DNA from 3 places in the Leifsonia soli genome. Region 2 is predicted to be linked to each of the others. Evidence: predicted binding sites of a transcription regulator. Region 2 holds the regulator's gene; each other region holds the start of a gene.

Region 1 (9,674 bases), 300 kb from region 2:
GCCTCGTACTCGGTGCCCACGACCGTCCACTCGACGCTCGCCGCGGTGGTGACCATGCGGCGGGTGCGCTCGTGGAGGCTGCGGAGCGGCTGGAAGTAGTTGCTCAGCCGCGCGCGCAGGTTCTTCGCCTTGCCCACGTAGAGCACCCGGCGGTTCTTGTCGCGGAACCGGTACACGCCGGGCTGCGTCGGGATCTCGCCGGCCTTCGGCCGGTAGCTGACGGTGTCTGCCATCGCTCCTCTTACGCGGCGCCCCGGGCGGACTCGCCCTGCAGGATCTCCTTGAGGAAGAAACCGGTGTGGCTGCCCGGGGTCTCCGCGACCTTCTCGGGGGTCCCCGTCGCGATGACCTCGCCGCCGCCGGCGCCGCCCTCCGGACCCATGTCGATGATCCAGTCGGCCGACTTGATGACGTCGAGGTTGTGCTCGATGACGATCACCGTGTTGCCCTTGTCGAGCAGCCCGTTCAGCACCAGCAGCAGCTTGCGGACGTCCTCGAAGTGGAGCCCGGTGGTCGGCTCGTCGAGCACGTACACGCTGCGGCCGTTGGACCGTCGCTGCAGCTCGGTCGCGAGCTTCACGCGCTGCGCCTCTCCGCCGGAGAGGGTCGTCGCGCTCTGCCCGAGCCGCACGTAGCCGAGGCCGACGTCGACGAGGGTCTGCAGGAAGCGGTGGATGGCCGAGATCGGCTTGAAGAACTCCGCCGCCTCGCTGATCGGCATGTCGAGCACCTCGGCGATGTTCTTGCCCTTGTAATGCACGGAGAGGGTGTCGCGGTTGTACCGGGCTCCCCCGCACACCTCGCACGCCACATAGACGTCGGGCAGGAAGTTCATCTCGATCTTGATCGTGCCGTCGCCCGAGCACGCCTCGCAGCGTCCGCCCTTGACGTTGAAGCTGAACCGGCCGGGCAGGTAGCCGCGGGCCTTCGCCTCCGGCGTCTCGGCGAACAGGGTGCGGATGCGGTCGAACACGCCCGTGTAGGTGGCCGGGTTCGACCGCGGCGTCCGGCCGATCGGTGCTTGATCGACGTGCACGACCTTGTCGAGGTTCTCGAGCCCCGTGACGGTGCGGTGCTTGCCCGGCACCTTGCGGGCGCCGTTGAGCTTGTTTGCCATCACCCGGTACAGGATGTCGTTGACGAGCGACGACTTGCCGGAGCCGGAGACGCCGGTCACCGCCACGAACGTGCCGAGCGGGAAGTCGACCGTCACCTTCTTCAGGTTGTTGGCCTCCGCATCCACCACGCGGATCATCCGCTTCTTGTCGATCTTGCGTCGCTTCGACGGGATCGGGATCTCGCGTCGCCCGGCGAGGTAGTCGCCGGTCAGCGAGTCGGTGTTGGCCAGCAGGTCGTCGTACGACCCGGAGTGCACGACGTGGCCGCCGTTGACGCCGGCGCCCGGTCCGATGTCGACGATCCAGTCGGCGGTGCGGATGGTGTCCTCGTCGTGCTCGACGACGATCAGGGTGTTGCCGAGGTCGCGCAGGGCCACCAGCGTGTCGATGAGCCGCCGGTTGTCGCGCTGGTGCAGGCCGATGCTCGGCTCGTCGAGCACGTACAGCACGCCGGTCAGGCCGGAGCCGATCTGGGTCGCCAGACGGATGCGCTGCGCCTCGCCGCCGGAAAGCGTTCCCGCGGCGCGCGCCAGATCGAGGTAGCTGAGGCCGACCTGGATGAGGAAGTCGAGGCGGACCTTGATCTCGCGCAGCACCTGCGCGCCGATCTTCTGCTCGCGCTCCGTCAGGTGCAGCTTCTCCATGAACGAGCGGGCGTCGCTCAGGCTCAGGAGGGAGGCGTCCGCGATGCTCTTGCCGTGCACGAGCACGGCGAGGACCTCGGGCTTGAGCCGCTTGCCGCCGCAGACCGGGCAGGGGACCTCGCGCAGGTACTCGGACCAGCGGGCACGCTGCGTGTCGGTCTCGGCCTGCAGGTACTGGCGCTCGATGTAGGGCACGACACCCTCGAAGCCGGAGGTGTACGACATCTCGCGGCCGTAGCGGTTCTTCCACCGCACCTTGACCTCGAAATTGTCGCCGCGCAGAACGGCCTCCCGCACGTTGGCCGGAAGCTTCTTCCACGGCGTCTTGAGCGAGAACTTGAGGTCGCGGGCGAGGCCGTCGAGCAGCTTCTCGTAGTAGTTGAAGAGGCCCTTGCCCTGCGTGGTCCACGGGACGATGACGCCCTCGGCGATGCTGAGCTCGTCGTCGCCGAGCAGGAGCTCCTCGTCGACCGACATGCGGGTTCCGAGGCCGGAGCACTCGGGGCACGCGCCGAACGGGGCGTTGAACGAGAAGGTGCGCGGCTCGATCTCCGTCAGCTGGATCGGGTGACCGTTGGGGCACGACAGCTTCTCGCTGAAGTTCTGCCAGGCGGCCGGGCCCTCGCGGTCGACGTAGTTGACCTGCACGAGGCCGTCGGTGAGGCGGAGCGCGGTCTCCAGCGAGTCCGTCAGCCGGCCCAGGATGTCCGGCCCGGCGACGAGGCGGTCGACGACGACCGAGATGTCGTGCTTGTACTGCTTCTTCAGCGTCGGCGGGTCGGAGAGCTGCACCTGCTCGCCGTCGACGAGGGCGCGGGAGTACCCGCTCGCCGCCAGCTCCTTGAAGAGGTCGACGAACTCGCCCTTCTTCTGCGAGACGACGGGGCTGACGACCATGTACCGGGTGCCGGCCTCCAGCTCCATGAGCTGGTCGGCGATCTGCTGGACGGTCTGGCGCTGGATGCGCTCACCGCAGATCGGACAGTGCGGGACGCCGATGCGCGCCCACAGCAGGCGCATGTAGTCGTAGATCTCGGTGATCGTGCCGACCGTCGACCGCGGGTTGCGGTTGGTCGACTTCTGGTCGATGGACACCGCCGGGCTCAGGCCCTCGATGAAGTCGACGTCCGGCCGGTCGACCTGGCCGAGGAACTGACGTGCATAGGCGGACAGCGACTCGACATAGCGGCGCTGCCCCTCCGCGAAGATCGTGTCGAACGCGAGCGACGACTTGCCCGAACCGGACAGACCGGTGAAGACGACCATCGAGTCGCGCGGGATCTCGAGGTCGACGTTGTGCAGGTTGTGCACGCGCGCTCCACGCACGCTGAGGTGTGACCCCGTCACTCTGCTGATGTTGCCGGACTCCCCGTCGACCCGATCGCTGTTCACTCGTCCGCTGCTCACTCGCTCTATTCTCCGCCATCCGTGCTGGGAAATCGGGGCTGTTCGCCCACCGCGCACCCGTTCGCCAGGTCGAACGTGTGTTCGATTCTACCCTGGACGGCACCGTGATCCCGTGCAGGCGCGAGTCTAGGCGCGACCACCGACATTCCAACCCGCCACGGCGGATGCGCCGGTCGCGGGCCGTCGCTCAGCGCGGTGCGCGCCGGAGGAGCGCAGGGAGCAGGAGTCCGACGAGCGCCGCGAGAGCGAGCCCGGAGACGACCGCGAGGACCGGGACGTCCGGCCCGGCGGCTCCACCGCCCGCACCGCCGCGGAGAAGGAGCAGCACGACCGCGGCGAGCTGGACCGGCGCCTGGACGATGGCGAACCGGCGGAGCGAGGGAAGCAGCACCGTCGGCTGCAGGCGCGCCGCGGCGGGCAGCGCGAGCATCCACCCGGCCAGCAGATGCATGGCGTGCGCTCCGGCGATCACGGCGAGCAACCGGGGCGTCAGCGTGCCGGGCCCCGCCAGGGAGGACAGCAGCAGCGCACCGATCAGCACCCACGCGGTGAGCCAGCGCGGTCGCCACACCGAGACGCCCACGAGGACGGCCGCGATGACCGTCCACGGGCCCTCGGGCACCCCCACCAGCACGAGGGGCAGCGCGATCGCGGCGAACAGCGCGCGCACCGACCAGGCGGGGACCGTGAACAGTCCGAGCACCGGAGCCGGGGCCGACGGCTCCTCCGCTGTGGTGGAGACGGCCGGAAGCCGACCGCCGTCGCGGCTCACCGTCTCCCCCGCCCCGAGACGCGCCCCGGCCCGGAGGCCAGCGCGCGCAGGGCCGCCTCGCGCAGGGCCGGATCCTGCCAGACGAGCAGCTCCACGCCGCCCGCCTGCAGCTGCTCGAGCCGCAGAGCACGCTCCAGCTCGATGGCGCGCAGGGCCAGACGGTCGCGCGCAGGCAGTTCCCGCCCATCCCGCGCGGGAAGCACGTCGACGGCGATCACCCGGTGCCCGGTGGCGCGCCAGGTGAGGGCGAGCGCGACGGGCTGGTCGTCGAGGAAGGTCGACAGCACGAACACGATCGACCCTGGCGCCAGCCGCGGGGAACGGACCCGCGTGAACGGCGCCCCGTTCGCCGCGGTCGCCTCGATCGCACGCAGCACACGCTCCCTGTGGCGCGCCCCGGCCCGCGGAGGGAGGACGCGCCGCGGCTCCCCCAGGTCGTCGAAGCCGACCCGGTCCGCCGCTCCGGTGTATGCGGCGGCGAGCGAGGAGGCGGCCTCCCGGGCGAGATCGAGCGACGACACGGCCGGCCGGGGGTAGGCACGCGGCCAGTCGGCGACGACGGCGCTGACGTCGTCGCGCGCGTCCAGCACCAGGTGCACGGCCGCGTCGGAGGTCGCCGTCGTGCGCCGGACGTAGAGGTCGGCACCGCGCCCGGCACGTGCCGTCGCCTTCCAGTCGATGCGCCGCAGACGGTCGCCGGGATGGAACAGGTCGATGTCGCGGAACTCGCCCCCGTTCCCGGGGCGGGTGGAGATGTGCTGGCCGGTCAGCCCGAGCAGTCGCGCGGGCAGCGGCAGGCTGCGCAGCGGCGCGCGCCGCGGGCGCACCACCCGCTCGACCACGGCCTCGTCGGAGGGGAGGCTCACCCAGGCCGCATCCGCTCCGATGGCCCGCACCTCCACCGCCGCGACGCGCTGCGGCCCGGAGTGGACGATCGGGACCGCGCTCCGCAGCTCGGCGGCCGCCCGCGGGGTGACCACCGCATCCACGGGCGCGGCGCCGCCGAGGCCCAGCCGCAGGTGCAGGGCGTCCGGGCGCTGCGTCGCGGAGGCGGCGACGAGGATGTCGATGGCCGCGCCACCGACGCGGCCGGCTGCATCGCCGTCACCGCCTGCGTGCGTCGTCACCGCGGTGGTGATGTCGACGGCGTCGACCCGTGCCTCCGTCGGCGCGGGAGCCGCATCCTCCGTGGTCTCGGGCCGTCCGGGGGTCTCGACCGCCGCCGGCCTGCGGTCCCAGTCCCAGGCCGCGCAGAGCAGCAGTGGGATGCCGACCAGCGCCGGCTCGAACCGCGACATCACGAAGGCGGCGGCGACACCCACCACTCCGACCACGATGGCGCCGGCGACAGCCGGGCTCGGCATCCACCGGGCCCGCGTCGTCGTGGCGGCGCGCTCGGTCACCGCACTCTGCCGTCCTGCGCCGGCTCGGACGCGTCCGCGCCTCCGCGCACGGCCGTGCCGACGGCCGGGGGCCCCGGCACGGTGTTGACCACCTCGGCGACGACCTGCTCCGCCCGCACGCCGCCCGTCCACGCCTGCACGGTCAGGGTGAGCCGGTGGGCGAGCACCGGGACGGCGACGGCCTTGACGTCGTCGGGGATGACGAAGTCGCGCCCGTCGAGGACGGCCAGGGCCCGCGCGACGAGGAGGAGCCCCTGCGACCCGCGCGGCGACGCGCCCACTTCGACGGACCGGTGCCTGCGGGTGGCCGCGGCGAGGCGGACGCAGTACGCGGCGATGTCCGCATCCACGTCCACCGACTCCACCCCTGCCTGCATCGCCGCGAGCGTCGCGGAGTCGATCACGGCCTCGACCGTTGCGACCTCGTGCCGCCGGGCCACGCGGGACAGCAGGACGCGCGACTCGCCCGCCTCGTCCGGGTAGCCGACGGCGAGACGCACCATGAACCGGTCGAGCTGCGCCTCGGGCAGAGCGTAGGTGCCCTCCGACTCGATCGGATTCGCCGTCGCGACGACGTGGAAGGGCGTCGGGAGCGGGAAGCTACGGCCCTCGACCGAGACCTGCCCCTCGGCCATCGCCTCCAGCAGAGCCGACTGCGTCTTCGGCGACGTGCGGTTGATCTCGTCGGCGAGGAACAGCCCGGTGAAGACGGGACCGGGACGGAACTCGAAGTCGCCGCTGCTCGGAACGTAGACGAACGACCCGGTGATGTCGGAGGGCAGCAGGTCCGGGGTGCACTGCAGCCGGCGGAAGTCCAGCCCGACGGCCGCGGCGATGCTCCGCGCGGCGAGGGTCTTGCCGAGCCCGGGGACGTCCTCGAACAGCACGTGGCCGCCCGCGAGGATCGTGGCGAACGCGATCCGCAGCGGGCCGCGCATCCCCACGACGACGCTGCCGACCCGCTCCAGGACGTCTGCGCCCAGCCGTGCGACCTCGGCCACGGGCAGCGGGGCCGGAGGCGGGGTGGGTGCGGACGTCGCGGATGCGGACGGCGTGGATGCGGCGTTGTGATCAGCGGGCACGGGGCGGCTCCTCGAGCGAGTGGGCGGTGGACGAGCGGGCGGTGGACGAGTCGGCGGTGGACGAGCCGGCGGTGGACGAGCGGGTGGCGGAGACCAGGCGTTCGAGCCGGTCCAGGACGGCGGCGATCTGAGCGGTCCGAGGCGAGGTGACCGCCGAGCCCCGACGGAGGAGGGCGAGCACGTCCGCGCCGAGGAGCGCCTCGAGCTGCGCATCCGCCCCCCGGTCCTCCAGGTCGAGTCCGCGCAGGCCGAGCGCACGTTCGGCGACCGCCCGCAGCGCGCGCAGGCCCTCGGGCGATGCGCGTCCTCCGCGGGAGCCGAACGACCAGCCGAGGGCGACGATGTCGCGCCGCGATCCCGGCCGGGGCGGCGGCGCCGGCTGCTCCCAGGTCAGGTCCGCGGCCTCGCCCAGGGCCGAGAGACAGGCCGAGAAGGCGAAAGCGGCGACGCCGAGACCGGCGGCGTGGGCCTCATCCATCCCCAGCGACCACGCCGTCAGGCCGATCGCGAGACCCAGCAGCGCACTGAGGATGAGGCGGCGCAGCATCCGCGGCGGCAGCCGCCTCGGGCGCGGCACGGGCGCCTGCCGGTCGTCCCGACCCTCGGCACGGCCCGACACGCGCGCGTTCATCCGCGGCCGCCGTCCCGAGCGCGCGAACCGGCGGCGGAGCCGACGCTCCAGGACCCGCGCAGCGCCTCGACCGCGGCGCGGGCGGCTGCGACGTCGGCGGCGGTCACCGGTGCGCTGCTGAACCGTGCTCGGAGGTAGAGGGCGAGGAACCGGGACGCCGCGTTGCGGTCGGCCGCGACGCGCGCGACGACGCGGGCGGCGAACTCCGCGGGCGTCTCGGCGGGGAGGCGGCGGACGCCCGAGTCGGCTGCGCCCTCCTCCAGCCCCACCCAGGCGGCCTCGATCGCGTCACGCGGCTCGCGCGGCTCGGCGAGCACCTCGGCGGCTCGCTCCAGCCCGCGGCGCACCTGCTCGGGCTCCGGCTCCGGGCCCTGGTCCGCGTGCGTCTCGGACGTCTCGGCCACGCCGACCGTGTCGAGCGGCGGCAGCTCGAGCGGCGGTGCCGCTCGTCGGCGGAGGCGCCACAGCAGTGCCAGGCCGATCACCACGGCGAGGATCACCAGCGCGACCAGCAGCCAGGACAGGTCGATCCGGACCTCGTGCGGCACGCCGCGCGGCTCCGGAGTGCCCGACTGCTGGGGTGCGGGAGCCTGGGAGCGGACGGGCGCGGGCGGCAGGAACATCCGCGGGCCGCTGAACCGGGGCGCACCCTGGAACGCAACGGCCACGAGAACGACCGCCGCGAGCACGACGCCCACGGCGAGCGTCCACCGCCGCCGTCCGTCCGTCTTCGTGGTCACCCTGCCACCGTAACCCGCACGGACGACCGACGGCGCCTTCCGACCGTGCCTTCTGACCGCGCGGCCGGACGCCGGTCAGCCCAGGTGCCCGGCCTTCTCCATCTGCCGCAGGTCGCGCTTCAGATCGGAGAGCTCGTCGCGCAGGCGTGCGGCCAGCTCGAACTTCAGCTCGCCCGCCGCGGCCAGCATCTGCTGGTTGAGGTCGGCGATCAGGCCTTCGAGCTCCGCCGCTCCCTGTGCCGCGATGCCGCCGTTGCGGAGGTTCGGCGTCGGGCTCTTGCGCTTCTGCTCCCGGCCGGCGAGCATCCGGGCGGTGTCCGCCTCCTCGCGCGCCAGCACGTCGGTGATGTCGGCGATGCGCTTGCGCAGCGGCGTCGGATCGATGCCGTTGACCCGGTTGTACTCGATCTGCTTCTCGCGACGCCGGTCGGTCTCCTCGATCGCGCTCTTCATGGAGTCGGTGAGCACGTCCGCGTACATGTGCACCTGGCCGGACACGTTTCGGGCCGCACGCCCGATCGTCTGCACCAGCGACGTCGAGGAACGCAGGAAGCCCTCCTTGTCGGCGTCGAGGATGGCGACGAGCGACACCTCCGGAAGGTCGAGGCCCTCGCGCAGCAGGTTGATGCCGACGAGGACGTCGTACACGCCCGCGCGGAGCTCTGTGAGCAGCTCCACCCGGCGCAGCGTGTCGACATCCGAGTGCAGGTAGCGCACTCGGACTCCGGCCTCGGCCAGGAAGTCGGTCAGCTCCTCCGCCATCTTCTTGGTCAGCGTCGTCACCAGCACGCGCTCGTCGCGCTCCACCCGCAGGCGGATCTCCTCCAGCAGATCGTCGATCTGGCCCTTCGTCGGCTTGACCACGATCTCGGGATCGATGAGGCCGGTGGGGCGGATGATCTGCTCGACCACGCCGTCGGCGATGCCGAGCTCGTACTTGCCGGGCGTCGCGGAGAGGTACACGGTCTGCCCGACCCTGTCCTTGAACTCGTTCCACTTCAGCGGCCGGTTGTCGAGCGCGCTCGGCAGCCGGAACCCGTGCTCGACCAGCGTGCGCTTGCGGGACGCGTCGCCCTCGTACATGGCGCCGATCTGCGGAACCGTGACGTGCGACTCGTCGATCACGACGAGGAAGTCGTCCGGGAAGTAGTCGAGCAGGCAGTGCGGGGCTTCGCCCGGCGCGCGGCCGTCGATGTGGCGCGAGTAGTTCTCGATGCCCGAGCAGAAGCCGATCTGCTCCATCATCTCGAGGTCGAACTGGGTGCGCATCCGCAGGCGCTGGGCCTCGAGCAGCTTGCCCTCGCGCTCCAGCTCCTGCAGCCGCTCGTGCAGCTCCTCCTGGATGGTGCCGATCGCGCGCTGCATGGTGGCCGGGCTCGCGGCGTAGTGCGTCGCGGGGAACACGGACACCGCATCCATCTTCGTGATCACGTTGCCGGTCAGCGGGTGCAGCGAGTAGAGCGCTTCGATCTCGTCGCCGAACAGCTCGATGCGGATCGCGTTCTCTTCGTAGACCGGGATGATCTCGATCGTGTCGCCGCGCACGCGGAACTTGCCGCGCGAGAAGTCGACGTCATTGCGCTCGTACTGCATGTTCACGAACCGGCGGATCAGGGCGTCGCGGCCGACGTTCTGCCCCACCTGCAGCGCGACCATCGCCTCCAGGTACTCCTCCGCCGCACCGAGGCCGTAGATGCACGAGACCGTCGACACCACGACGACGTCGCGCCGGCTCAGCAGCGAGTTGGTGGTGGAGTGCCGTAGCCGCTCGACCTCGGCGTTGATCGAGGAGTCCTTCTCGATGAAGGTGTCCGTCTGCGGGACGTACGCCTCGGGCTGGTAGTAGTCGTAGTACGAGACGAAGTACTCGACGGCGT
Region 2 (9,674 bases):
TCGAGTTCGTGGTGCCCCACGAGCCGCTCGTCGTCGATGGCGTCGGCCGCATCCGGATGCGCGTGCACGAGCGCGGCAGCGGCGAGACGCTGTCCTGCGGCACGGGCGCGGCGGCAGCGGCGCTCGCGGTCCGGTATTGGGCAGGCGACGGCGCGCCGAACCAGTGGCGCGTGGAGGTGCCGGGCGGCACGGTCGGCGTCCGCATGTTCGCCACGGAGGACGGCGAGCACGTCGGCCTCTCCGGTCCCGCCGCCCTCGTCTTCACCGGCACCCTCGACCTCGCCTGACCCCCCACCGTCATCCCGATCCAACAGCTCCTGAGTTTTTCGCCCGTTTCGCGGTCGGAAGGGCGAAAAACTCAGGAGCTGTCGGTTGGGGTCAGGCGTCGGCGTGCGAGCGGGCGCGGAGGACGCGGTAGCCCTTGGAGGTCGCGGCGCGCGTCGTGGTCAGCTCCGGGAAGGTCGCCTGGATCCAGCGCTGCAGGGAGTCGCTGCCCAGATTGCGCTGCACGACGAGCCACGCGTCCGATCCCGGCTCCAGGCGGGGGAGCCAGCGCTCCAGGATGTTGTGCAGCTCGTTCTTGCCGACGCGGATCGGCGGATTCGACCAGATCGTCGTAAAACGCACGTCATCGGGAACATTATCCGGCGTCACCGGGTTTACATTGGTGAGACCGAGCTTCTGCGCATTCCTGCGCACCAGGTCCAATGCTCGGGTGTTGACGTCGACGGCCCAGACCGTCGCATGAGGGGATTCGAGAGCAAGTGTGAGAGCCAGCGGCCCCCAGCCGCAGCCGAGGTCGAGGAACTGACCGCCGGGCGGCGCTGCGGGGACATGGTCCAGCAGCACTCGCGTACCCATGTCGATGCGCTCGGGGCTGAAGATCCCGTTCGCCGTCACCAGCTCGTACGTCTGGCCGGCGAGCTGAACGGTGAACGGCCGCAGGTTCAGCTCGCTCTCGGGCGCCGGGGAAAAGTAGTGATCTCCGCTGGCCATAAGCAGACCGTACAGGACACGAACAAACTAGGGTTAACCCGGATCGGGGAACTGAATGACTGATAAGACCGACATCCGCGACCACGACGCTGACGACGTGGTCGCGCGCGTGCTCGCCACGCAGGACAATCGCGCGTCGGTGACGCTGTTCGGCTCGGATGCGTCCTCGCGGGCGCAGGCGCTGCAGGCCGACGCCGTCGACGGCGGACTGCACGACGGCGAGCAGTTCGACCGCGAGGAGCGTGCGGCGCTCCGCCGTGTGTCCGGGCTCTCCACCGAGCTGCAGGACGTCACCGAGGTCGAGTACCGGCAGCTGCGACTCGAGAACGTCGTGCTGATCGGCGTGTACTCGCAGGGCTCCCTGCAGGACGCCGAGAACTCGATGCGCGAGCTCGCGGCACTGGCGGAGACCGCAGGGGCCGCGGTGCTCGACGGTCTGCTGCAGCGGAGGCCGCATCCCGACCCCAGCACCTACCTCGGCCGCGGCAAGGCCGAGGAGCTGGCCGGCGTCGTCGCGGCGCTCGGCGCCGATACGGTCATCGCCGACACCGAGCTCGCACCCAGCCAGCGCCGTGCGCTGGAGGACGTCGTGAAGGTGAAGGTGATCGACCGCACCGCGGTGATCCTCGACATCTTCAGCCAGCACGCCAAGAGCCGCGAGGGCAAGGCGCAGGTCGAGCTCGCACAGCTCGAGTACCTGCTCCCGCGCCTCCGCGGCTGGGGCGAGTCGATGTCCCGCCAGGCCGGTGGCCAGGTGGGTGGAGCGGGCGCAGGCATGGGCTCGCGTGGACCGGGTGAGACGAAGATCGAACTGGATCGTCGCCGCATCCACACGCGCATGGCGCGGCTGCGCAAGCAGATCGCCGGCTTCAAGCCCGCCCGCGAGGCGAAGCGCGCCAACCGCAACCGCAACTCGGTGCCGTCGGTGGCGATCGCCGGGTACACCAACGCGGGCAAGTCGAGCCTGCTGAACCGCGTGACCAAGGCCGGCGTGCTGGTCGAGAACGCGCTGTTCGCCACGCTGGATGCGACGGTCCGCCGCTCGGTGACCGCCGACGGCCGGCTGTACACGCTCGCCGACACCGTCGGCTTCGTGCGCAACCTGCCGCATCAGCTGGTCGAGGCGTTCCGCTCGACGCTGGAGGAGGTCGCCGACTCGGACGTCATCCTGCACGTGGTCGACGGCTCGCACCCGGACCCGGCCTCGCAGCTGGCGACGGTGCGCGACGTGATCGGCGAGGTGGGTGCGCGCGACATCCCGGAGATCGTGGTCTTCAACAAGGCCGACCTGATCTCGGCGGACGACCGCCTCGTCCTGCGCGGACTCGAGCCCGGCGCGATCTTCGCGTCGGCCCGCACCGGCGAAGGGATCGACGAGGTCCTGGCCGCCATCGCGCGGCTGCTGCCCGATCCCTCCCTGGAGGTGGAGCTGGTGGTGCCGTACGACCGGGGCGACCTGATCTCGGCGCTGCACGAGCGGGGTCGCGTGATCTCGACCGAGTACGTGGAGGAGGGCACCCGCGTGACCGCGCGGATCATGCCCGAGTACCACGCGGCGTTCGAGCCGTTCGAGGTGGCCGCGACCTCGTAGCGCGGAGCCGCAGCCCGGAGGCCGGGCGGAACTTCTGTGTCGCTCGATGACACGGGAGGTTCCGCCCGGCCTTCTGCGTTGCTAGATTGCCTGACAACCGAAGCGGGCGACCGCTGACGTGGTGCGACAGCCGAGCCCGGCACCCGCCCGAGTGAATCCCTCCCCGCGATGCCCGCGGGCGGGACGCCCTTGTGCCGCTGTCCGACCATCCGAGGAACCCATGAGCTGTACCGAGGCCCGGTTCTCCTTCGAGCTGTACCCGCCGCGCACCGACCGCGCCGCGGCGGCGCTCCCGGGGACGATCGACCGCCTGGCCGCCGCACGTCCGGATTTCATCTCCGTGACGTATGGGGCGGGCGGGTCGTCGCGCACGGCGTCGCTGGACGTGCTGCGGTACATCCTGGAGCACACCGACGTCAGTGCGATGGCCCACCTCACGTGTGTCGGATCGTCGCACGAGGAGGCTCATCGGTTGATCCGAGAGTTCCTCGACGCGGGGGTCCGCCGGTTCCTCGCGGTGCGCGGCGATCCGCCGGAGGGTCTGGCCGAGGGGGAGGACGGGATCGGCGACATCCGCACGACCGCCGAGCTGGTGCAGCTCATCCACCGCGTCCAGGCGGAGCGCGCCCCCTACGGCGAGCTGGCCGTTCCCGGACTGCCCGCGCAGGCCGTTCTGGAGCACAGGGAGCACGTGCAGATCGCCGTCGCCGCCTTCCCGAACGGGCATCCATCGTCGCATTCCGTCTCGCAGGACATCGACGCCCTCCTCGCCAAGCAGGCGGCCGGGGCGAACCTCGGGATCACTCAGCTGTTCTTCCACGCGGAGGACTATTTCCACTTCGCGCAGCGCGCGGCCGAGGCCGGCGTGACGTTCCCGATCCTGCCGGGCATCATGCCCGTGACCAGCCCCGCGCGGCTGAAGCGGATGCTGGAGCTCAGCGGCGAGGACCTGCCCAGCGACCTCGCCATCGAGCTCGAGGTCGAGCCGACCGACGAGGGCCGCCGCGAGATCGGCATCGCGTGGGCGGCACGGCTCGGCGAGCGGCTGATCGCCGGCGGCGCCCCCGGACTCCACCTGTACACGTTCAACCAGCACGAGGCCGTCCTGTCCGTGCTGGACCGCATCGGCGCCCTCCCGGCGACCAGCGGCATCGCATCCACCACCCCGGCGAACCCGGCCACCGAGAAGGAACCAGCATGACCGACACCACCTCCGCCGCTCCGGCCCGCCCCGCATTCCCGGCGGGCACCATCCTCGGCTACCCGCGGATCGGCCGCCGACGCGAGCTCAAGAAGGCCGTCGAGGCGTTCTGGGCCGGCGCCATCGACGCCGACGAGCTGGAGGCGACCGCCGCCGACCTCCGCGCTGCGACGCGGGAGCGCCTCGCCTCACTCGGGCTCGGCCCCACGGACGCGTCCATCCCCGAGAGCTTCAGCTTCTACGACCAGGTGCTGGATGCGGCGGTCACCGTCGGCGCGCTGCCGTCGCGGTTCGCCGGCCTGGCCGGGGCCGACGGCTCCGTCGATCTCGCGGGCTACTTCACGATCGCGCGTGGCGAGGGCGAGAACCCGCCGCTGGAGATGACCAAGTGGTTCGACTCCAACTACCACTACCTGGTGCCGGAGATCGGCCAGGAGACGCCGTTCCGGCTCGCCTCCGACCGCATCGTCCGCGAGTTCGAGGAGGCCCGGGCGGCCGGCTTCGTCACGCGCCCGGTCATCGTCGGCCCCGTGACGTTCCTGCTGCTGAGCAAGGCGGCGGACGACGCGCCGGAGGGCTTCCGCCCGCTCTCGCGGCTGGCCGACCTCCTGCCCGTCTACACCGAGCTCCTGTCGCGGCTGTCGGCGGCAGGCGCGCCCTGGGTGCAGCTCGACGAGCCCGCCCTCGTCAGCGAGAGCATCGACGAGCCCCGGGATGCTGTGGTCGCCGCCGCGCGGGAGGCGTACGACGTGCTCGGGGCCGCGGCCGACCGGCCCGCGCTCTTCGTCGCAGCGCCCTACGGCAGCCTGGACGACGCCCTGCCCGCGCTGGCCGCCACGCCCGTCGAGGCGATCTCCCTCGACCTCGTGCGCGGATCGATCCCGTCCGGGCTCGACGCGGCGACGGCGTCCGCGCTGGCCGCCAAGACCCTCGTCGGCGGCGTGGTGGACGGGCACAACATCTGGCGCGGCGACCTGGAGGCCGCGTTCGGGAAGCTCACCGAGCTGCTGTCGCTGAGCCCCGACGTCACCGTGTCCACGTCGACGTCGCTGCTCCACGTCCCCCACGACGTGGACGACGAGCCGGAGCTGGACGAGCGCCTGACGTCGTGGCTCGCCTTCGCCGACCAGAAGGTCGCCCAGGTGGCCGTGCTCGCGCGCGGCATCGTGGACGGCCACGAGTCCATCCAGGAGGAGCTGACCGCCGCGACCGCCGCGCTCGCCGACCGCGCGTCCGCGCCGGGCGTGCGCGTCCCGGCCGTGCGCGAGCGCGAGGCGGCGCTGACGGAGGCCGACTTCCGTCGCGGGGCGTACGCGGACCGGCTGGCGGCGCAGGATGCTGCGCTGAGCCTGCCGTTCCTCCCCACGACGACCATCGGATCGTTCCCGCAGACCGCGGACATCCGCCGGTCGCGGGCGCAGCTGGCGAAGGGGCTCATCACCGAGGCCGAGTACCTGGGCCGGATGCGCGACGAGATCAAGCGCGTCGTCGATCTCCAGGAGGAGATCGGGATCGACGTGATCGTGCACGGCGAGCCGGAGCGCAACGACATGGTGCAGTACTTCGCCGAGAACCTGGAGGGCTTCGCGGTCACCCGCAACGGCTGGGTGCAGTCCTACGGATCGCGCTGTACCCGCCCGTCGATCCTCTGGGGCGACGTCTGGCGCCCGGCGCCCATCACGGTCGAGTGGTCGGCGTACACGCAGAGCCTGACCGAGAAGCCGGTGAAGGGGATGCTGACCGGGCCGGTCACCATCCTGGCGTGGTCGTTCGTGCGCGACGACCAGCCGCTCGGAGAGACCGCGCGCCAGGTCGCGCTCGCCCTGCGCGACGAGATCGCGGACCTGGAGGAGGCCGGCATCCGTGTCGTCCAGGTCGACGAGCCCGCGCTGCGCGAGCTCCTGCCGCTCAAGAAGGCTGCGCAGGGGGAGTACCTCGACTGGTCGGTCGGATCGTTCCGCCTCGCCACGTCGGGCGTCGCGAACGGAACCCAGATCCACACCCACCTCTGCTACTCGGAGTTCGGCGTGGTGATCGACGCCATCCGGAACCTGGATGCGGACGTGACGAGCATCGAGGCGGCCCGCAGCCGCATGGAGGTCGTCCACGACATCCAGCGCTCCGGGTTCGAGCACGGCATCGGGCCGGGCGTCTACGACATCCACTCGCCGCGGGTGCCGTCGGTCGCCGAGGTGACCGAGCTGCTGGAGACGGCGCTGCAGGCCATCCCCGGCCGCCAGCTCTGGGTGAACCCCGACTGCGGACTCAAGACCCGCGGGTACGACGAGACCGTCGCCTCGCTCCGCAACATCATCGAGGCGACGCGGGGGGTGCGCGAGCGGGCGGCCGTCAGCGCCTGATCCCGGTCCCGCCGGCGACCTCCGGTCCCGGTACGCTCACGGCGTACCGGGACCGTCGGCGTCCCGGCCGCCGCGCGTGTGAGGATGGGCGCATGGTGCGCATCCCCGACGAGGAGTTCGAGCGGATGGTCGGCGACATCTTCGACGCGCTGCCCGACGACATGGTGCGGCCGCTGGAGAACGTCGCCATCCTCATCGAGGATCAGCCGGACGGAGCGCGGCCACGCCTGTTCGGGCTGTACAGCGGGAGGCCGCTGACCCGGCGCTCGGTGTACGGCTTCGGCGAGCTGCCGGACCGGATCACGCTGTTCCGCAACAACCTGGAGGCGTCGGCGGCCTCGGAGGACGACCTGCGGGCACGCGTGCGGCTCACGCTGGTGCACGAGATCGGGCACTACTTCGGCCTCTCCGACGAGCGGCTGCGCGAGCTCGGCTGGGCGTAGCCGCCCGCCGAGTCGTGAGTCGTCGCCGGAATTCCGGCCGAACGGTGACGTCTTGTCGCCACTCGGCGGGAGGGATGCTGCTCAGACGGCGCGGAGGACCGCCACGACCTTGCCGAGCACCTGCGCGTAGTCGCCGAGGATGGGCTCGAAGTTCGAGTTGCGCGGCAGCAGCCAGGTGTGTCCGTCGCGCTGGCGGAAGACCTTGACGGTCGCCTCCTCGTCGAGCATGGCCGCGACGATGTCGCCGTTCTCGGCCGTGTTCTGGGCGCGGATGACGACCCAGTCGCCGTCGCAGATCGCCGCGTCGATCATCGACTCGCCGACGACCTTCAGCATGAACAGTTCGCCGTTGCCGACGAGTTGGCGGGGGAGCGGGAAGACCTCGTCCACCTGCTGCTCCGCCGTGATCGGGATGCCGGCGGCGATGCGGCCGACCAGAGGGACCATGGCGGCGTCGCCCACCGGCGTCTGGTTCTCGTAGTCCGGAGCGGCGTGGGACGACGAGGGCAGGTCGATGAGGATCTCGAGCGCGCGCGGCCGGTTGGGGTCGCGCCGCAGGTAGCCGCTCAGCTCGAGCTGGTTCAGCTGGTGGGTGACGGACGACAGGGAGGAGAGGCCGACGGCGTCTCCGATCTCGCGCATGCTCGGCGGATAGCCGCGCTGGCTCACCGAGCGCTGGATCACATCGAGGATCGCCAGCTGCTTGTCGCTCAGGTTCTTGCGGCGACGGGTGCCTCCGCGTGCCTGGTTCTCGTTCGACACGGGCGTCCTCTCCTGGCGTCGGCGGTCCTGCGGGGATGCTCCCGGCAGGAATGTCGGTGGTACCTGATCTGATGTCCTCAGACAGTCGAAACTGTATCCGCGTCGGGAAGGGAAGACAAACATGTGTTCGAGTGTGTCGCGAACTTCGTCCCCGAATTCCCGCTCTGAGACCATCTTGCGGATTCGGACATTCGAAGATACATTCGGAACACAGCTTCGCACCCGCGAGTCTGAGGAGGTCACGACAATGAGTGCAGTACTGATCAGCGAGTCGGTTCCCACCCTTCGTGCGGTCCCGCCACTGCCCGAGGGAGCACGGGTCCGCCTGCGGCTCACGCGTCGCGGTCGCGCTGTGCTGTCCGCCCTCGTCGCACTGCCGCTCGTGATCGGCGCTCTCGTCTTCGCCCTCAACGGCGGCGGCGCCGTCGCCACCGGCGAGCAGACCCATGTCAGCTTCCAGTACGTCACCGTGGAGTCCGGCGACTCCCTCTGGTCCGTCGCGGAGCGCGTCGCACCGAACGCCGACCCGCGCGACGTGATCGCCGACATCGTCTCCCTCAACGGTCTCGACTCCGCCGTCGTCTCGCCCGGCCAGCAGCTCGCCGTCCCGGCCAAGTACGCGCACTAGGGCCACGGTGCGCGCAGCTGTGGCGCGATAGGCGCCGGGGCAGGCGGTGGTGCACAGCGCTTTCGCGCCCGAGCCGATCTGGCCCTCTCGTTGCGGCCGGACGTCGTGCTCCGTCGCAGGGCGTCATCCGGCGAGGCGGCGCCCGGGCGCTGACTACGATTGAAGGGTGACTTCTCTCTCCAAGCTGCCGATCCGCGACGACCTGCGCGGTCGTTCGCCGTACGGCGCTCCGCAGCGTCCGGTGCCCGTCGCGCTCAACGTGAACGAGAACACGCATCCGGTGCCGGAGGACGTCGCCGCCGACATCGTCGCCCGCGTCGCCGCTGCGGTCGGCGGAGTGAACCGCTACCCCGACCGCGAGTTCACCGAGCTGCGCACGGCGTTCGCCCGCTACCTCGGCCACGACCTGACGGCGGAGAACATCTGGGCGGCGAACGGCTCCAACGAGGTGCTGCAGCACATCCTGCAGGCCTTCGGCGGCCCGGGGCGGACGCTGCTCGGCTACGCGCCCACCTACTCGATGTACCCGCTGCTCGCCTCCGGAACGGGCACCGCCTATGTCGCCGGCGCGCGCGACGCCGATTACGAGCTGAGCCCGGAGACGGCCGTCGCCGAGCTGCGCGAGCACGACCCGGACATCGTGATCCTCTGCTCGCCGAACAACCCGACCGGTACGCCCCTCGGGCTGGAGACCATCGAGGCCGTCTACGACGCCACCCCGGGGATCGTCGTCGTCGACGAGGCGTACGCCGAGTTCATGCCGGACGGCGTGCCGTCCGCCCTGACGCTGCTGCCTGGTCGTCCGCGCCTCCTCGTCTCGCGGACCATGAGCAAGGCGTTCGCCTTCGCGGGCGCGCGGGTCGGCTACCTCGCCGCCGACCCCGCCGTCATCGACGCCCTCCGGCTCGTTCGGCTTCCGTACCACCTGTCGGCCCTGACCCAGGCCGCCGCCCTCGGCGCCGTGGCGCACTCCGACGAGATGCTGGCCACGGTCGGAGACATCCGGCATCAGCGCGACCGGCTGGTGACGGAGCTCGCCCGGCTGGGCTACACGCCGCACAGGAGCGGCAGCAACTTCGTGCTCTTCGGCGGGGTGGACGACCCGCACGCGACATTCGAGGCCCTCGCCGAGCGCGGCATCCTGATCCGGGATGTCGGCATCCCGCACCACCTGCGCGTCACCGCGGGAACGGAGGCCGAGACGACCGCCTTCCTGGAGGCTCTGGCCGCCCTCGGCCGGCCCGCGCAGGACGACGCGGTCGCCGACGACGCCCCGGACAGGGTCCGGAACGCCCCGGTAGACTCGGACGCATGACGAATCGCGCCGCCACTGCCACGCGGGAGACGAGCGAGTCCAGCATCGAGCTGAGCCTCGACCTCGACGGCACCGGCACCTCCGACATCCGGACGAGCGTTCCCTTCTACGACCACCTGCTGACCGCGTTCGCCAAGCACTCGCTCACCGATCTGCGCATCCGCGCGACCGGCGACACCGACATCGACGTCCACCACACGGTGGAGGACATCGGCATCGTCCTGGGCCAGGCGATCCGGGAGGCGCTCGGCGACAAGTCGGGCATCTCGCGGTACGGCGACGCCCTCGTTCCGCTCGACGAGGCCCTGGTGCAGGCGGTCGTGGACATCTCGGGCCGCCCCTATCTCGTGCACACCGGGGAGCCCGCCGGCTTCGAGC
Region 3 (9,674 bases), 360 kb from region 2:
CCGGCGCCCGATTCCGACCGCGGGCCCTCCCTGCGGAGGATGCGGTCGAGTACGTCCGGCAGTCGCTGCACAGCGCGGTGGAGCCGATGATCGTCGACGCCGTCATCGATGCTCCCAACGACCGCGTCGTCGACGTGCTCGGGCGATGGGCGACGGTCGACGACCGCGGTGACGGCACCTGCGCGGTCAAGATCACCGCGGACAGCGCGGAGTGGGCCCTCTTCGGGCTCGCGGCGGTGGACGCGCCTTTCCACATCCTCGGCCCGGAGGAGGCGGTGATCGCCGCGGCCGACTGGGGCGAGCGATTCACCCGCTCCGCACTGGCGCTCACCGCCGAGGCAGCCGCCCCGGCCGGCCCCGCCACCACCTCGTAGACTGGAGGGGATGACGACAACAGCCCGAACCCCGAGCCCCGCCGACATCAGGCGGTGGCGCCGCTACCTGGCCGACGAGCGCGCGGAGGCCTCCGTGTACCGCGATCTCGCCAGCCGCCGACAGGGCGAGGAGCGCGAGATCCTGCTCGCGCTGGCCGAGGCGGAACGCCGGCACGAGCAGCACTGGGTCGACCTGCTCGGGGCGCAGGCAGGCCGTCCGCTGAAGGGCGACATCCGCACCCGTCTGCTCGGCTGGCTCGCCCGGCGGTTCGGCTCCGTCTTCGTGCTCGCCCTGGCGCAGCGCGCCGAGGCCCGCTCGCCGTACGCGGCCGACTCCGACGCCACGCCGCAGATGGCGGCCGACGAGCAGGTGCACGAAGAGGTCGTCCGCGCCCTCGCGGCCCGCGGCAGGCAGCGGCTCTCCGGAACGTTCCGCGCCGCCGTCTTCGGTGCGAACGACGGCCTCGTCAGCAACCTGGCCCTCGTGCTCGGTGTGAGCGCGAGCGGGGTCCCCACCCACGTCGTGCTCCTCACCGGCATTTCCGGCCTCCTCGCCGGAGCGCTCAGCATGGGCGCGGGAGAGTACGTGTCGGTGCGGTCGCAGCGTGAGCTGCTGGAGGCATCCACCCCGAACCCCGCGACAGGCTCGGCCCTGCCCCACCTCGATGTCGATGCCAACGAGCTCACGCTGGTCTACCGCGCGCGCGGCATGACGCCGGAGGCGGCGGCGGACCACGCACGCGAGGTCCTGTCGACGCTCCAGGCGGTCACCTCCCCCATTCCCCTGGGCCCGGCGGTCGACGAGGACGAGCACGAGGCGATCGGCACGGGATGGAACGCGGCCCTCTCGAGCTTCTGCTTCTTCGCCTCCGGGGCGCTCATCCCGATCCTGCCGTTCCTGTTCGGGCTGACCGGGACCGCGGCGATCGTCGTCTCGGCTCTGCTCGTCGGGATCGTGCTGCTCGGCACGGGAGCGGTCGTCGGCCTGCTCTCCGGTGCTTCCCCGCTGAAGCGGGCGATCCGTCAGCTGCTCATCGGCTACGGAGCGGCCGCGGCCACCTATCTCCTCGGTCTGCTGTTCGGCGCCACCGTCGGCTGAGCCGGCCGGCTAGCGCCGACGGCCGCCGTCGGTGCCGTAGGCGACGGCGCCGACCAGCGGGATGAGCAGGAACCACAGCCACGAGTACTGGTACCCCCATGCCATCCCGGTGAGGAAGAACAGGATCACCGACACGAACGGGATGATCGAGACCGCCAGGAGACCCCAGCGGGAGGACGGCTCGCGGCCACCCTGGCCGTACGGCTGCGGCTGAGCGGGATACGACGGAGCCGGATACGGCTGACCCGGATAGGGCTGGCCCGGCTGTGCACCCGCGGGGGCGGCGCCCCCGGGCTCGGCGGGCCCGTCCAGCCGCAGACCGCCGGGGAGGTCCGCGAAGAGCGGAGCGAGGTCGCCCCGCGTCACCGCGGAGCGGGCCGCGGCGGAACGCGTCTGCAGCTCCTGATCGGTGAGCCGCCCCTGGGCGGCATGGGCCTGCAGGGCTGCGACCGCGCGCTCGCGCTCATCGTGGCTGAGGCGCAGTGACGCGCCGGAGGGATCCGTGATGTCCGACATAGACGCCAGTATGGCAGCGACGCGTCGCATCCACGATGGTCATCGCGGGGGGTGCGATGTCGCGGACCGCGGGTACACTCTCTTTCGAACATACGTTCGACAGACGAGGTGAGCAGCATGACCGAGATCGACGAGACGGTCGCCGTCTGGACGACCGACGAGGGCGTCCCCACCCGGCTCGTGTGGAGATCCACGCGGTACCGGGTCTCCGACACGCCGACGGTGTGGGCGGAGGTCTGCACCTGGTGGCGGCCGTTCGGCGAGCACCGCTACCCGATCGGCAGCGTCCCGCGGTCGATCGGCGGCTGGCGGTTCCAGGGCACGAGCGAGGACGGCGTGGCGCACGTGTTCGACGTACGCCACGACGCGACCGCGCGGTCGTGGCGGCTGGTCCGCGTTTTCGACTGATCGCAGCGTGGCTCGCACGCCCCGCGCATCCCGTCGCATAGCCTCCATCGGGTGATGGACGACCGCTACGGATCCGATGTGCTCGCCGGCGACTGGCGGCAGGCCGGGAGGAAGCCCGTCCCGACCGTCGAGGCCGTGACGGATCTGGTGCTGGAAGATGCGGCATCCGGCTTCTGCGGCGCCGTCACGCGGCTCGAAGCGCAGACGGTCGAGCTCGAGGACTACTTCGGCAAGAAGCGCGTCTTCCCGCTGTCCGGCTCGTTCCTCATCGACGGGGAGCCGGTGCGCCTGGCCGTCCCGTCACGTGCGCCCGCCGGTCCGACGCGGACGGCATCCGGATCGTTCGCGGTCGGCGACCAGAAGGCGCGGGTCGCCCGCGCCAGCCGGATCTTCGTCGAGGGACGCCACGACGCCGAACTGGTCGAACGGGTCTGGGGCGACGACCTTCGTGTGGAAGGCGTCGTCGTCGAGTACCTCGAAGGCGTCGACGATCTCGACGCGATCGTCCGCGAGTTCCAGCCGGATCGTGGCCGGCGCATCGGCGTCCTGGTGGACCACCTGGTCCCCGGATCGAAGGAGAGCAGGATCGCGGAGCAGGTGGCGCGCGGACCGTACGGCGCCCACGTCCTCGTCGTCGGCCATCCGTACATCGACATCTGGCAGGCGGTGAAGCCGCAGCGGGTCGGCCTCGAGGCCTGGCCGAGCATCCCGCGGTCGGTCTCCTGGAAGCACGGCATCTGCGCCGCCCTCGGTCTTCCGCACGAGACGCAGGCCGACATCGCGCGCGCCTGGAAGCGCATCCTCGGCCGGGTCCGTTCCTACACCGACCTCGAGCCGGAGCTGCTCGGCCGCGTCGAGCAGCTGATCGACTTCGTCACCGAGCCGCCGGGGCGGTAGGCACGACCCGCACCGCTCACCAGCCGTATTCGGTGTACGACTCCCCTCGCACGAGCGCGTCGATGCCGTGCCGGATCACCGGGATGACGTCGTCCGGCAGCGCGCGCACCGGCGCCCAGACCAGTTCGGATGCCTTCTCCGGCTCTCCGATCGCCGGTGCCGCACCCGGCGGGAGCGCGGCGGTGAAGAAGAAGTCGATGTAGGCGTCGCCGTCCGCGCGGCCGTGCTGGACGAGGGCGAGCCGCACGTCGCCGCGGGCGAAGGCGATGCCGATCTCCTCTCGCGCCTCACGGAGCACGGCGGCGGTCGCCGACTCCCCCGGCTCGATGTGACCGGCGGGGAGCGAGAGCTCGCCGTCGCGATAGCCGGTGCCCGCACGGCGCTGGAGCAGGATGCGGTCGGCGTCGAACAGGCACAGGTACACGGCTGCGGGGTAGGTCGGGCGCATGTGCCCAGTGTGCGCCGTCGGCTGTCGGTCGGGTGGCGTACTGTTCTTCTCCACAGGTGGCGCTCGTCCACACACCCGAAATTTCCATTTGCGTTGTTCGAACATACGTTCGAAAATAGACGTATGTCCCTCGCAGCTCCGCACCTCGCCGAACCGGTCGCCGACCGGGCGCAGGTGCACGAGCTGCAGACCCGCATCCGGCAGATGCAGGCGACCAAGCTCGAGAGCCGGACCCTGCAGACGCACCCGGCGCTCTCCCCCCTCCTGCCGGGAGGCTCGCTCAAGGCCGGGGCCGCGTACTCGGTCCGCGGGTCGACGACGCTGCTGATGGCCATGCTGGCCGGTCCCAGCGCGGCCGGGGCGTGGTGCGGCGTCGTCGGGATGCCCGATTTCGGCGCGGAGGCTGCCGGGCGGTTCGGCATCGACCTCGAGCGCCTCGTGCTGGTGCCGCATCCCGGGGAGCATTGGCTGACCGTGACCGCGGCGGTCGTCGATGTGCTCAGCGTCGTGGTCGTCGCGCCGCCCGCCCGCGCGAAGGACGGCGACGTCGCCCGGCTCACCGCCCGGCTGCGGCAGCGCGAGGCGACCCTCATCGTCGCCGGCGACTGGCCCCAGGTCGAGGCGACGCTCACCGTCGCGCGCAGCGGGTGGGACGGACTCGGCACCGGCAACGGCTATCTCTCGTCCCGGCGGGTCACCGTGGAGTCGGCGCCCCGCGGCGGGACCGGTCCCCGCCGGACCGCCGAGCTGTGGCTGCCGGCCGTCGACGAGAGCTTCCGCACCTCCGGGCCGACGCGGCTCGAGGCGGTGAGCTAGATGGCGAGCGGAGCACGCGAAGCCGTCGTCACCCGGGCGATCGTGCTCTGGTGTCCCGACTGGCCGGTCATCGCTGCGCAGCAGGCGCTCGAGCTGGCGGTCGATCAGCCGCTCGCCCTGGTCGAGAAGGGCGTGGTCTTCGCGTGCTCTCCCGCAGCGCGTGCCGACGGGGTGAAGCGCGGACTGCGGATGCGCGAGGCGCAGGCGCGCTGCCCTCAGCTGGAGGTGCTGCCCTACGATCCGGTGCTCGATGCGCGTGCGTTCGAGCCGGTGCTCGCCGCGATCGAGGAGATCACCCCCGGTGTGCAGCCGGTCCGCCCGGGCACGTGCGTGCTCCGGGCCCGCGGGCCCGCGCGCTATTACGGCGGCGAGGAGCAGGCGGCCGCCGAGCTGCTGCGCTGCCTGGAGGGGCTCGGGCTCCCGGACGCGCGGGTCGGGATCGCCGACGGTCCTTTCGCCGCCGAGCAGGCCGCCCGCTCGACCGGGGCCGCCCGGCCGCTCGGCGGCGCTCCCTCCGCCGGCACTCCGACGACCGGTGCCGCCGACGCCGCGCACGACCCGGCCCCGCACTTCTGGGCCCACAGCCGCGTGCGCATCATCCCGTCCGGCGACTCCCCCGCGTTCCTGGCGCCGCTCCCGGTCGCCCTCCTGGGCTTCGCCGAGCTCACTCCGCTGCTGCGCCGGCTGGGGCTGCACACGCTCGGCGACATCGCCGCGCTCTCGCGCGTAGACATGCGGGAGCGGTTCGGCGAGCGGGGAGAACTCGCGCACACCCTGGCCAGCGGGCTCGACGGAACGGCGGTGGTGCCGCGCACCCCGCCGAAGCAGCTCGACCGCTCCATCGACTTCGAGCCTCCCCTCGACCGCGTCGACCAGGTGACCTTCGCCGTGCGCGGCACGGCCGAGCAGTTCATCGGCGGGCTCACCAAGGCCGGGCTGGTGTGCACCTCGCTCCGGGTGGAGGTGACCGACGAGTCCGGCCGGGTCAGCGAGCGCATCTGGCTCCATCCCCGGCTGTTCTCCCCGCCCGACGTGGTCGACCGGGTTCGCTGGCAGCTGCAGGGCTCCGGCGCGATCGACTCCGGACTGGCGTCGCCGATCTCCCGGGTGGTCCTCGAGCCGGAGGCGGTCGACGACATCGGCCACCACGAGGACGGGCTGTGGGGCGGTGGAGCCGACGAGCGCATCCACCACGGCCTCACCCGTGTGCAGAGCATGCTCGGCCACGAAGCGGTGGTCACGGCGACGATCGGCGGCGGCCGCGCCCCCGGCGAACGGCAGGTGCTGGTGCCCTGGGGCGACCGGCCGGTGGGGGTCGCCCGGGCCGACCAGCCGTGGCCGGGATCCCTGCCGGCACCCGCGCCGTCGACGGTGTTCGAGGTCCCGCGTCCCGTCGCGGTGCTCACCGAGCAGGGGGCGTCCGTCGAGGTGACCGACCGTGGAGACGTGACCGCGCCGATCGCCCGGTTCTCCCCCACCGGCCAGGCGCGGGACGCCCGGCCGGTTGACTCCTGGGCCGGCCCCTGGCCGGTGCGGGAACGCTGGTGGGACGCCACGCTCTCGCGGGCGATGCACCGGTTCCAGCTGGTCGACGCCGACGGCACCGCCTGGCTGCTCGCGCTGGCCGGGTCCGGCTGGTTCGCGGAGGCGCGCTATGACTGAGCGAGGCGATGCCTGATGGGGTGGAACAACCCTCCGATCCCGTGGGCCGAGTTCGAGCGGCGGCTTTCCGGGCGGCGCACCGCGCAGCAGGCCGACGAACGCCCGTCCTCCCGCAAGCGGCAGAAGTACGTTCCGCAGGTGATCCCGGAGACGCCGGAGGACGCGGTCCCCTACGCCGAGCTGCACGCGCACAGCAACTTCAGTTTCCTCGACGGCGCGTCCTCTCCCGAGGAGCTGCTGGAGGAGGCGACGCGGCTGAACCTGCACGCGCTCGCCCTCACCGACCACGACGGCATGTACGGCGTGGTGCACCTGGCCGAGGCGGCCGAAGCGTACGACCGCGTGAAGACCGTGTTCGGGGCCGAGCTGTCGCTGTCGCTCACCAAGCCGCAGAACGGCGAGCCCGATCCGGAGGGCAGCCACCTGGTGGTGCTCGGCCACCGGCAGGAGGGCTACCACCGGCTCGCCGCCGCGATCACCGCGGGGCAATTGGCCGGTGAGGAGAAGGGGCGGCCGGTGTACCGGCTCGACGAGCTCGCCGAGCAGTCCGGCGGCGAGTGGATGGTGTTGACCGGATGCCGTAAGGGCGACGTCCGGCTCGCCCTCGCCGAGCACGGGGAACGCGCAGCGGAGCGCGAGGTCTCCCGGCTCGCCGAGCTGTTCGGCCGCGACAACGTCCTCGTCGAGCTGATCGACCAGGGCGCCCCGCGCGATTCGACCGACAACGACATCCTCACCCGGATCGCCGGGCGGCTCGGGCTGCCGACGGTGGCGACCAACAACGTCCACTACGCGAGCCCCGCGCAGTACCCGCTGGCGACCGCCGTCGCTGCCGTGCGAGCCCGGCGCAGCCTCGACGAGCTCGACGGCTGGCTCCCGGCCGCCGGCGCCGCCCACCTGCGCAGCGGGGCGGAGATGGCCCGCCGGTTCGCGCGCTACCCCGGTGCCGTCGAACGGACCGTCGAGATCGCCGACGACCTCTCCTTCCGCCTCCGCAGTGCCCGTCCCCGGCTGCCGAAACAGGACGTCCCGGAGGGCCACACGCCGATGGGCTGGCTGCGCGAGCTCACCTGGCGGGGCGCGGCCGAACGCTATCCCGACCTCGACCGCAACCCGGCGAAGCGCGAGCGCATCGAGCGCGAGCTGGATGTGATCGAGGCGAAGGACTTCCCCGGCTACTTCCTCATCGTTCACGACATCGTCCGGTTCGCCCGCAGCCGCGGGATCCTCTGCCAGGGCCGGGGGTCGGCGGCGAACTCGGCCGTCGTCTACCTGCTCGGGATCACCGCCGTCGACTCGATCAAGTACGACCTGCCGTTCGAGCGGTTCCTGTCCAGCATGCGCGAGGAGGAGCCCGACATCGACGTCGACTTCGACTCCGACCGCCGGGAGGAGGTCATCCAGTACGTCTACGCCAAGTACGGCAGGCACAACGCGGCGCAGGTCGCCAACGTGATCACCTACCGCCCCAAGAACGCGGTGCGCGACATGGCGAAGGCGCTCGGCTACTCCACCGGCCAGCAGGACGCCTGGAGCAAGCAGATCGACGCGTGGGGGGCGGTCCAGACCAGCGACGACCACGACATCCCGGACGACGTGGTCGGGCTCGCACAGCAGGTGCTCAAATTCCCCCGGCATCTCGGCATCCACTCGGGCGGAATGGTCCTCACCGACCGGCCCGTCGGCGAGGTCTGCCCGATCGAGCACGCGCGCATGGAAGGCCGCACGGTGCTGCAGTGGGACAAGGACGACTGCGCGTGGATGGGCCTGGTCAAGTTCGACCTCCTCGGCCTCGGGATGCTGTCGGCGCTGGACTACTCGATGCGCACCATCGAGGCATCGCTGGGCGAGAAGTGGACGCTGGAGAGCATCCCGAAAGAGGAGCAGGGCGTGTACGACATGCTCTGCCGGGCCGACTCGATCGGCGTCTTCCAGGTGGAGAGCCGCGCACAGATCGGCACCCTGCCGCGTCTGCAGCCGCGCAGCTTCTACGACCTCGTGATCGAGATCGCGCTCATCCGCCCCGGTCCCATCCAGGGCGGAGCGGTGCACCCGTACATCCGCCGGAAGCTGGGCAAGGAGCCGGTCACCTACCTGCACCCCGCGCTCGTTCCCGTGCTGGAGCGCACGATGGGCGTCCCGCTGTTCCAGGAGCAGCTGATGCAGATGGCCGTCGCGGTCGGCGACTGCACGGCGGAGGACGCCGACCTGCTGCGCCGCGCGATGGGCTCCAAGCGCGGGGTGGAGAAGATCGAGGCGCTCAAGGCGAAGCTGTACGACGGGATGGCGAACAACGGCATCACCGGAGCCGACGCCGACGCCATCTACGAGAAGATCGAAGCGTTCGCCAACTTCGGCTTCGCCGAGAGCCACGCGATCAGCTTCGCGCTGCTCGTCTACGTCAGCTCCTGGATGAAGCTGCACTACCCCGGCGCCTTCCTGGCCGGGCTGTTGCGCGCCCAGCCGATGGGCTTCTACTCGCCGCGCACCCTCACCGCCGACGCGCGACGGCACGGCGTCGTCGTGCACCGCCCGGACATCCAGCGCTCCGGCGTCTTCCCGCTCCTCGAGCCGCTCGACGACCCGGATGCGCGGCGGGGGCCGACCGGCTCCGATCCGTGCCTGCAGACGGAGCAGCCGCCGATCGATCCCTTCGACCCGGCCGTCCCGCTCGACTTCGCCGCGCACCGCCGCGACGCCGGCCACGCGGTCCGGCTGGGCCTGGCGGCGGTCACCTCGATCGGCGAGAAGGTGGCGGAGCGCATCGTCGCCGAGCGGGAGGCGTACGGCCCCTACCGCGACCTCGGCGACCTCGCCCGGCGCACCGGCCTCACCACCGGCCAGCTGGAGGCGCTCGCCGCCGCCGGCGCCTTCGACGGCTTCGACCTGAGCAGGCGGCAGGCGATCTGGGAGGCGGGCAACGCCGCCCAGGAGCGGCCCGAGTACCTGGCCGGCACGGCGATCACCGTCCAGCCGCCGCTGCTGCCGATGCTCTCCCCCGCCGAGCAGCTCGCCAGCGACCTCTGGGCGACGGGGATCTCGACCGACGACCATCCCATCCGCTTCCTGCGTCCGGCGCTCGCCGCCCGCGGCGTCCGCCCAGCCGACACGCTCGCCGCCGGCGAGTCCGGTCGCCGCATCGAGGTGGGCGGCGTGGTGACTCACCGGCAGCGACCCGCCACGGCGGCGGGGGTCACGTTCCTCAACATCGAGGACGAGACCGGGATGGTGAACGTCGTGTGCCCGGTCGGCGTCTGGAACCGCTACCGCCGCGTGGCCCGCCAGGCGCCGGCGATGATCATCCGCGGCATCCTGGAGCGCAGCGAGGAAGGCGTCGTCAACGTGGTCGCCGACCGCCTCGAAGCACTCGACACCGGAATCCGCACCGTCTCGAGGGACTTCCGGTGACCAGGATCAACCAGCGCAGGCGGATCCCGTCACTCGTCGAATCGCA

Evidence for each region. The regulator LexA, encoded in region 2, represses DNA repair genes until DNA is damaged. The targets are predictions, from matches to a motif close to TCGAACANNTGTTCGA.
Region 1: a site for LexA is predicted at 3,239-3,254, ahead of uvrA (excinuclease ABC subunit UvrA). Genes of this name have one in related genera too.
Region 3: a site for LexA is predicted at 2,074-2,089, ahead of BJ963_RS05520 (DUF6504 family protein). Genes of this name have one in related genera too.

What each region holds. Positions count from the first base shown of each region.
Region 1 covers NZ_JACCBJ010000001.1:1,184,970-1,194,643, forward strand. The annotation lists gene uvrC (excinuclease ABC subunit UvrC) at 1-233, opposite strand, end outside; gene uvrA (excinuclease ABC subunit UvrA) at 242-3,154, opposite strand; gene BJ963_RS05790 (hypothetical protein) at 3,357-3,941, opposite strand; gene BJ963_RS05795 (DUF58 domain-containing protein) at 3,938-5,344, opposite strand; gene BJ963_RS05800 (AAA family ATPase) at 5,341-6,426, opposite strand; gene BJ963_RS05805 (hypothetical protein) at 6,416-7,057, opposite strand; gene BJ963_RS05810 (DUF4129 domain-containing protein) at 7,054-7,797, opposite strand; gene uvrB (excinuclease ABC subunit UvrB) at 7,873-9,674, opposite strand, start outside.
Region 2 covers NZ_JACCBJ010000001.1:1,487,491-1,497,164, reverse strand. The annotation lists gene dapF (diaminopimelate epimerase) at 1-287, shown strand, start outside; gene BJ963_RS07250 (class I SAM-dependent methyltransferase) at 379-996, opposite strand; gene hflX (GTPase HflX) at 1,052-2,587, shown strand; gene BJ963_RS07240 (methylenetetrahydrofolate reductase) at 2,808-3,788, shown strand; gene metE (5-methyltetrahydropteroyltriglutamate--homocysteine S-methyltransferase) at 3,785-6,148, shown strand; gene BJ963_RS07230 (metallopeptidase family protein) at 6,241-6,591, shown strand; gene lexA (transcriptional repressor LexA) at 6,673-7,353, opposite strand; gene BJ963_RS07220 (LysM peptidoglycan-binding domain-containing protein) at 7,601-7,981, shown strand; gene BJ963_RS07215 (histidinol-phosphate transaminase) at 8,148-9,296, shown strand; gene hisB (imidazoleglycerol-phosphate dehydratase HisB) at 9,293-9,674, shown strand, end outside.
Region 3 covers NZ_JACCBJ010000001.1:1,129,285-1,138,958, forward strand. The annotation lists gene BJ963_RS05505 (helix-turn-helix transcriptional regulator) at 1-374, shown strand, start outside; gene BJ963_RS05510 (VIT1/CCC1 transporter family protein) at 385-1,473, shown strand; gene BJ963_RS05515 (DUF1707 domain-containing protein) at 1,483-1,989, opposite strand; gene BJ963_RS05520 (DUF6504 family protein) at 2,107-2,397, shown strand; gene BJ963_RS05525 (DUF3097 domain-containing protein) at 2,452-3,294, shown strand; gene BJ963_RS05530 (NUDIX domain-containing protein) at 3,311-3,742, opposite strand; gene BJ963_RS05535 (hypothetical protein) at 3,866-4,558, shown strand; gene BJ963_RS05540 (DNA polymerase Y family protein) at 4,559-6,220, shown strand; gene BJ963_RS05545 (error-prone DNA polymerase) at 6,236-9,628, shown strand; gene BJ963_RS05550 (AMP nucleosidase) at 9,658-9,674, opposite strand, start outside.